DNA from 2 places in the Paraburkholderia hayleyella genome. Region 1 is predicted to be linked to the other one. Evidence: predicted binding sites of a transcription regulator. Region 1 holds the regulator's gene; the other holds the start of a gene.
The links. The regulator LexA, encoded in region 1, represses DNA repair genes until DNA is damaged. The targets are predictions, from matches to a motif close to ACTGTATNNNNATACAGT.
Positions count from the first base shown of each region.

Region 1 (3,415 bases):
AAAGCGCACGGGACATCTTGCAAGAAGGTGTGGACTGGCTGACCGAGCGCGGTGTAAACGTGCAAGGGCATTTTGCCTTTGGCCATCCCGTGGACGAAATTGCACGTCTTGCCCATGAGTTGCAAATAGATCTGGTCGTGGTTGGGCATCGTTGCCGCACCGGGCTGTCACGCTGGTGGATGGGCGCTGGAAACACGCCGCTGCTGAACCGCGTGAGCTGCAGCATTCTGGTGGCGTGTTCGTCGGCCAACGAGCCGGAGCTTGTCGACGAACTTGCGGCTGAAGCGGCCGTTGAGCCGGTGGTGAGTTAAGCGTTAAGCCGGCAACGCATTGAGCGGGCAATTCAGCCGCTGGCCGGACAGCTAACCTGAGACCGCCACACCGGTTTTTAGACGGCACGGATCATACAGATGGGCCACCCCGATGGGCTATACAGCAGGGCTATACAGCAGGGCCACGGCGCGTGATATTGCATGATATGCGCGCATGACGTGGCCCTGTTTTACTTGAGCGGCGCTAGTTGCGCCGCGATCCGCTCTTCTTCGATGCGGTGATCAATCATGCGGCAGACTGAATCAAACGTACCGACCATGATGAGGCGGGATGCGCCGTGGTAGACCCTGACAGGTGCACGCCGGGCAGCTTCGAGGTTGAGCCCGGTATTGAGCGAAACACGGGAAAAGGCGGGAGAGAAAGCAGGAGAGAGGGCGGGCGGTAGCGACAGGGCCGGAGACCGCGACGGATTGGCACAAGACAGGGGCCGGGGCCGTGCCGCCGATACCGCTGCTGTGCTCAGGTGCGATCGCATGACAGAAGACACTTGCGGCGGCTGGGGGTGGGCGGCAGCCAGCTTGCGCAGCGAGTGCAAAGGCTGTGGATGCAGAGACAGCAAATGCGAGAACGGGTGCTGGAGCACGCGAGGTAACAGGCGTGACAGACGTGACAGGCCTGATAAATAACGACGCAGCAACAACGAACGGCACAGTAACAAAGTGGCAAAAACAGTGGCAAAGAAAGTGGCAAAGCGCTCCATGAGGGTCTCCTGGTGGCGTTCAGAATTTTAGAATTCGCTGGGCCGAATCAGCCCGACCGCGATGCCTTCCAGCGCAAACTCCGCGCTGTCGGCTTGAACAAAGATATTTTCGTAATCGGGATTTTCGGCAATCAGCTCGATGCCATTGGGCTGGCGCTTGAGACGTTTGACCGTGACGTCATCACCTAGCCGCGCGACGATGATCTGGCCGTCTTTGGCTTCACTTTTCTTTTGTACGGCCAGCAGATCGCCATCGAGAATGCCGGCATCGCGCATCGACAGCCCGCGTACTTTCAGCAGGTAATCCGGCCGGCTCGAAAAAAGCGCAGGGTCGCAGGCGTAATGCTGGGCGATATGCTCTTGCGCGAGGATTGGGCTGCCTGCCGCGACACGTCCGATGAGCGGCAGTGAAAGCTGCATCAGGCTGGCGTGGGGGAGCGTGTATGGGTGTGGCGGGTGGTGTGGCGGATCGTGCGGGTTGGGGCCATGAAGCAGGCGGATGCCGCGTGATGCGCCCGCGGCCAGTTCGATGACACCTTTGCGCGCCAGCGCCCGGAGGTGCTCTTCAGCCGAGTTGGCCGAACTGAAACCCAGTTCAGCGGCGATCTCGGCCCGGGTGGGCGGAAAGCCGGTGCGCTCGATGGCCCGGTGGACCAGTTCGAAAACCTGCTGCTGACGTGCGGTGAGTTTGATCATGGAAAGACTGTATGGATAGACAGGTGGCTGTATTTTTATACAGTATTCGAAGCAATTCAAGCTTTACTTGTCGCGTTCATTAACACTTTTCCATATTAAAAAATGAAAAAACATTCGTTTTGATTATGAGATAGCTTCGATAGACTGGCCTGCAATCGAAACCACAACGCGTCTCATACCGCACACACCTCGGAGAAAAACGATGTTCTATCGCAATACAGGCTTGGCTGGCCGCCTGCGCCGCAGATTGGGCGCACTGGCTTTGGGGGTGATTTCCACGGTCGTTCTGAGTGTGCCCGTTCGGGCTGCCGATACGACGTTTCTAAACGTTTCTTATGATCCGACCCGGGAGCTGTATCAGGATTTCAACCAGGCATTCGGCCGGGCATGGAAGGCCCAAACCGGTGAAAGCGTGAATTTCAGGCAGTCGCACGGCGGCTCCGGGGCACAGGCAAGGTCGGTGCTCGATGGTCTTCAGGCGGATGTCGTGACGCTCGCGCTGGCTTATGACATCGACGCGCTGGCCAACAAGGGCCTGCTCGATAAAAACTGGCAAAAACGCTTGCCCGACAATGCCTCGCCCTATACCTCGACCATCGTTTTTCTGGTGCGCAAAGGCAATCCGAAGCAGATCCGCGACTGGGATGACCTGACAAAACCCGGCGTGTCGATCGTCACGCCGAACCCGAAGACCTCCGGCGGCGCACGCTGGAATTACCTTGCAGCATGGGCCTATGCGGAACATCAGCCGGGTGGCAATGCGCAGAAAGCCCGGGAATTCGTGACGAAGCTCTACAAAAACGCAGGCGTGCTCGATTCGGGCGCGCGGGGCGCGACCACCAGCTTCGTGCAGCGCGATATCGGCGACGTCCTGATTGCCTGGGAAAACGAGGCCTTCCTGTCGCTCAAGGAGTTCGGCCCGGACAAGTTCGAAATTGTCGTGCCTTCGGTGAGTATTCTTGCCGAGCCGCCCGTGGCGGTCGTGGATAAAGTCGTGGACAAGCGCGGTACGCGCAAGCTGGCTGAGGCTTATCTGAACTTCCTTTATAGCAGCGAGGGCCAGCAGATCGCCGCACGCAACTTCTACCGTCCGCGTTCGGACAAAGTTCCCGCTGCGCTCACAGCCAAATTTTCGAAGTTGAAGCTGTACACCGTCGACGATTCGTTTGGCGGCTGGACTCAGGCGCAGAAGGTTCATTTCGCCGATGGAGGGGTGTTCGATTCGATCTATCAGCATCAGTAAGCGCGGCTGACGGCTGGCATTCCGGCCCCGCGAGCCGCGCGGCGCGCCCCACGGGGCGCGTTTTGCCGGTAGGTGCCAATGCATGCCAGATGCACGCTGCTTATCTGTGTTGCTTATCTGTGTTGCTTACCCGCGCTATTTACCCGCGTTGTTCACCCGATAACGGACCTCACGCATGACAACGTTGACTTTCCGCCGACCGGGCGCCTTGCCGGGCTTTGGCCTGACGCTCGGCATCACGGTGACTTACCTGAGCCTTGTGGTACTGATTCCGCTGGCATCGACCTTTCTGAAAACCGCCACGCTCGACTGGGCGCAGTTCGTCCAGGCCGTCACGTCGCCGCGCGTGCTGGCGTCCTACCGGCTGACGTTTTTCGCCGCGCTGGGTGGGGCGCTGATCAATGCGGTGTTTGGTTTTCTCGTCGCCTGGGTGCTGGTGCGTT
Region 1 is NZ_QPES01000001.1:2,126,445-2,129,859, reverse strand. Features, by position in the region: gene GH657_RS09465 (universal stress protein) at 1-311, shown strand, start outside; partial or broken gene GH657_RS09460 (hypothetical protein) at 503-760, opposite strand; gene lexA (transcriptional repressor LexA) at 1,061-1,729, opposite strand; gene GH657_RS09450 (sulfate ABC transporter substrate-binding protein) at 1,932-2,972, shown strand; gene cysT (sulfate ABC transporter permease subunit CysT) at 3,148-3,415, shown strand, end outside.

Region 2 (3,415 bases), 1.0 Mb from region 1:
AGGGAAAGCTGTGTTCAGCGAGGTGCCTGAGCGCGTAAAATGCCTGCGGACGATTTCCCACCTTCAACCCTGCGGCCTACGCCTACATGACAACCCCTGTAACGCAAACCTCCCGGTTCAAATCCAAAACGCTCGCCGCTGCTTTAGCTTTCTTTTTTGGCAGCCTGGGCGCGCATCGCTTCTATCTATATGGACCGCGTGACTGGGCGGGCTGGGCACACCTGCTGGGCACACTCATCGGTATTCCGGGGTTCATGCTGCTCGTGGCAACCGAACGAAGCTCCATCACAGGCTGGGTGCTGGCGTTTGCAGGCGCCGTCTCGCTACTGGCCGCCTTTCTCGCCGCGATTGTTTATGGGCTACGCCCCGACCAGAAATGGGATGCGCAGTTCAACGCCAACACCCAGCGCCGCAGCCACTCCGGCTGGACCGTGATTTTCATCGTCATCTTTTCTTTGCTGATCGGCGCATTTTTGCTGATGACAGGCCTCGCACTGTCGTTTCAGACCTATTTCGAAGCCCAGATTCAAGCCGCCAAAACGCTATCTCAATAATTGCCCGCTCTCAAAACAGCGGCAGTTGCGTCTGGATACGTGCGGCATGCGCCGCCCGGGAGCGCTGAAACTGCGACATATCGAGTATCCCGTGCGTCCGTTCGTTCAAACCGAAACGGCGCACCGCCTGGCGGAAACGCTGTCGCAGCAGGTCTGCCCACAGCCCGTCGCCCTTCATCCTGCTGGCAAACGAAGCATCGTAATTTTTGCCGCCCCGCATATCGCGCACACGGTTCATCACGCGCTCCGCACGATCCGGAAAATGTGCGCTCAGCCAGTCCTGGAATAGCGGCGCAACTTCCCATGGCAAGCGCAACACAATATAGCTGGCGTGAACCGCCCCAGCCACTGCGCAGGCCTCCAGCACCCGTTCAATATCGGGCTCGGTGATAAAGGGAATAACCGGTGCGATGCTGACCCCAACCGGCACCCCCGCGTCGCTCAGCGTACGGATGGTGCGCAGCCTGCGTGCCGGTGCGGCTGCACGTGGCTCAAGCGTGCGTGCAATATCAGGATCGAGCGTGGTGAGGGTGATCGCTGCCATGACCTGCTTGCGCGCCGCCATGGGCGCCAGCAGGTCGAGATCGCGTTCGATCAGCGACGATTTGGTGATGGCCGCGAACGGATGCTGAAACTCCGCCAACACTTCGATGACCCGCCGGGTCAGGCCCAGTTCGCGTTCCGCGGGCTGCCAGGCGTCGGTATTCACGCCCAGCGCGATGGGCTCAACCTCATAAGCGAGTTTTGACAGCTCACGCCGCAACAGGAATGGCGCATTCGTCTTGGCATAGATGCGGCTTTCAAAATCCAGCCCCGGCGATAACCCAAGATAGCTATGCGTTGGCCTGGCAAAACAATAAATACAACCGTGTTCGCACCCCCGATAGGGATTGAGCGACACGTTAAAAGGGATATCGGGTGACGTGTTGCGCGTCAGAATGCTTTTTGCCTGCTCCTCGAAGACCTCGGTGCGCAGCATGGGCGGAGCCTCCGCCAGTGCAGTGGCCCAGCCATCGTCGATCGCATCGCGCTGGTCCACTTCGTAGCGCCCCTGCACATTGGTGATGGCTCCACGGCCCTTGCGTGGTGCAGGAGGGGCAATGGGAAACTCGGGGATGGAATGGGTCACGGGGCACCTGGTTTGAACGGTCGAAATACTGTGCAAATATACAGTATTTCGACCGTTCAAACTGCTTGCTGCCGCTGCCCGCCATGACGATAGCGAGCCGGCCAGGATGCCCCCCCCAACTAATCGTCAAACGCAATAACCAGCGTTTCCTTGACCTCTTCCATCACCACATAGCTCTTCGACTGCACCGCCCCCGGCAGTTGCAGCAAAATGTCGCCGAGCAGCTTGCGGTAATCCGCCATCTCGCCAATCCGCGCCTTGATCAGATAATCAAAATCGCCCGATACCAGATGACACTCAAGCACCTCCGGAATCTTCTGCACCTCACGGCGAAACTGGTCAAACATATTGCCATTCTTGTGGTCGAGCGTAATCTCAACGAATACCAGCAGCGCCGCGCCTAGCTCGCCCGGATTGACCCGTGCGTAATAACCGACAATCACCCCATCGCGTTCCATGCGCCTGACCCGCTCGATACAGGGCGTCACCGAAAGCCCAACCTGTTCAGCGAGATCTTTCATCGCCATGCGGCCGTCTTGCTGCAGTAGCATCAGAATCCTGCGATCGAGCTTGTCCAGCGCGCGAACTGACTGGCGTTGTATACGCATGATTTCCTCCTGAAAAACTCAAAAATACAATAACAAAAACTGTCTCAAGCAAAATATCATAGGCAAAAAACTGGGTACATAGCGCCTGGCCATCTGAATCCGTCATCTGAAAGTCAAACTGCTTCCAGCGCGATTCGCCCTTTGATTCTTTCGGAGCCGTTATGCGTATCGTCGTTCTGGGCAGTGGCGTCATTGGCGTCACCAGCGCGTATTATCTCGCCCGCGAAGGCCATGAAGTCACGGTAATCGACCGTGAGCGTGGCCCGGCCCTCGAAACCAGTTTTGCCAACGCCGGGCAAATCTCTCCCGGCTATGCCGCGCCCTGGGCTGCGCCCGGTATACCGCTCAAAGCCATCAAATGGATGTTCGAAAAACACGCGCCGCTCGCCATCCGGCTGGACGGCACGCAGTTTCAGTTGCGCTGGATGTGGCAGATGCTGCAAAACTGCACCACCGCGCGCTATGTGACCAACAAGGGCCGCATGGTCCGGCTGGCGGAATACAGCCGCGATTGCTTTCAAGCCCTGCGCGCCGATACCGGCATTCAGTACGAAGACCGCACCGGCGGGACGCTCCAGGTTTTTCGCACCCAGCAGCAGCTTGATGGCGCCGCCAAAGACATCGCCGTTCTGCAAGACGCCAACGTTCCCTATGAACTCCTGATGCCCGCCGATCTGGCTCGCGTCGAACCCGCCATGGGCGCGATCTCGCACAAGTTGACGGGCGGGCTGCGTCTGCCCGGTGACGAAACCGGCGACTGCCAGATTTTCACCCAACGTCTCGCTACGCTGGCCGAAGCGCTTGGCGTCACCTTCCGCTATGACACGCCCATCGATGCGCTGGCGCTAAGCGGTGGCCGCATCACGGGCGTGCAATGCGGCGCCGAAATGGTTCAGGCGGATGCTTATGTCGTCGCGCTCGGCTCGTACTCCACCCCACTCCTCGCGCATGCCATCAGGATTCCGGTTTATCCACTTAAAGGCTATTCGCTAACCGCGCCGATCATCGATACCGCCGCAGCCCCGGTTTCGACTGTGCTGGACGAGACCTACAAAATCGCCATCACCCGCTTCGATAACCGGATTCGCGTCGGCGGCATGGCGGAGATCGTAGGCTTCGACAAA
Region 2 is NZ_QPES01000001.1:1,108,335-1,111,749, reverse strand. Features, by position in the region: gene GH657_RS05115 (NINE protein) at 87-554, shown strand; gene GH657_RS05110 (PA0069 family radical SAM protein) at 565-1,683, opposite strand; gene GH657_RS05105 (Lrp/AsnC ligand binding domain-containing protein) at 1,803-2,291, opposite strand; gene GH657_RS05100 (D-amino acid dehydrogenase) at 2,453-3,415, shown strand, end outside.
Region 2: GH657_RS05110 (PA0069 family radical SAM protein) is a predicted target of LexA. The motif match lies at 1,711-1,728, and genes of this name have one in related genera.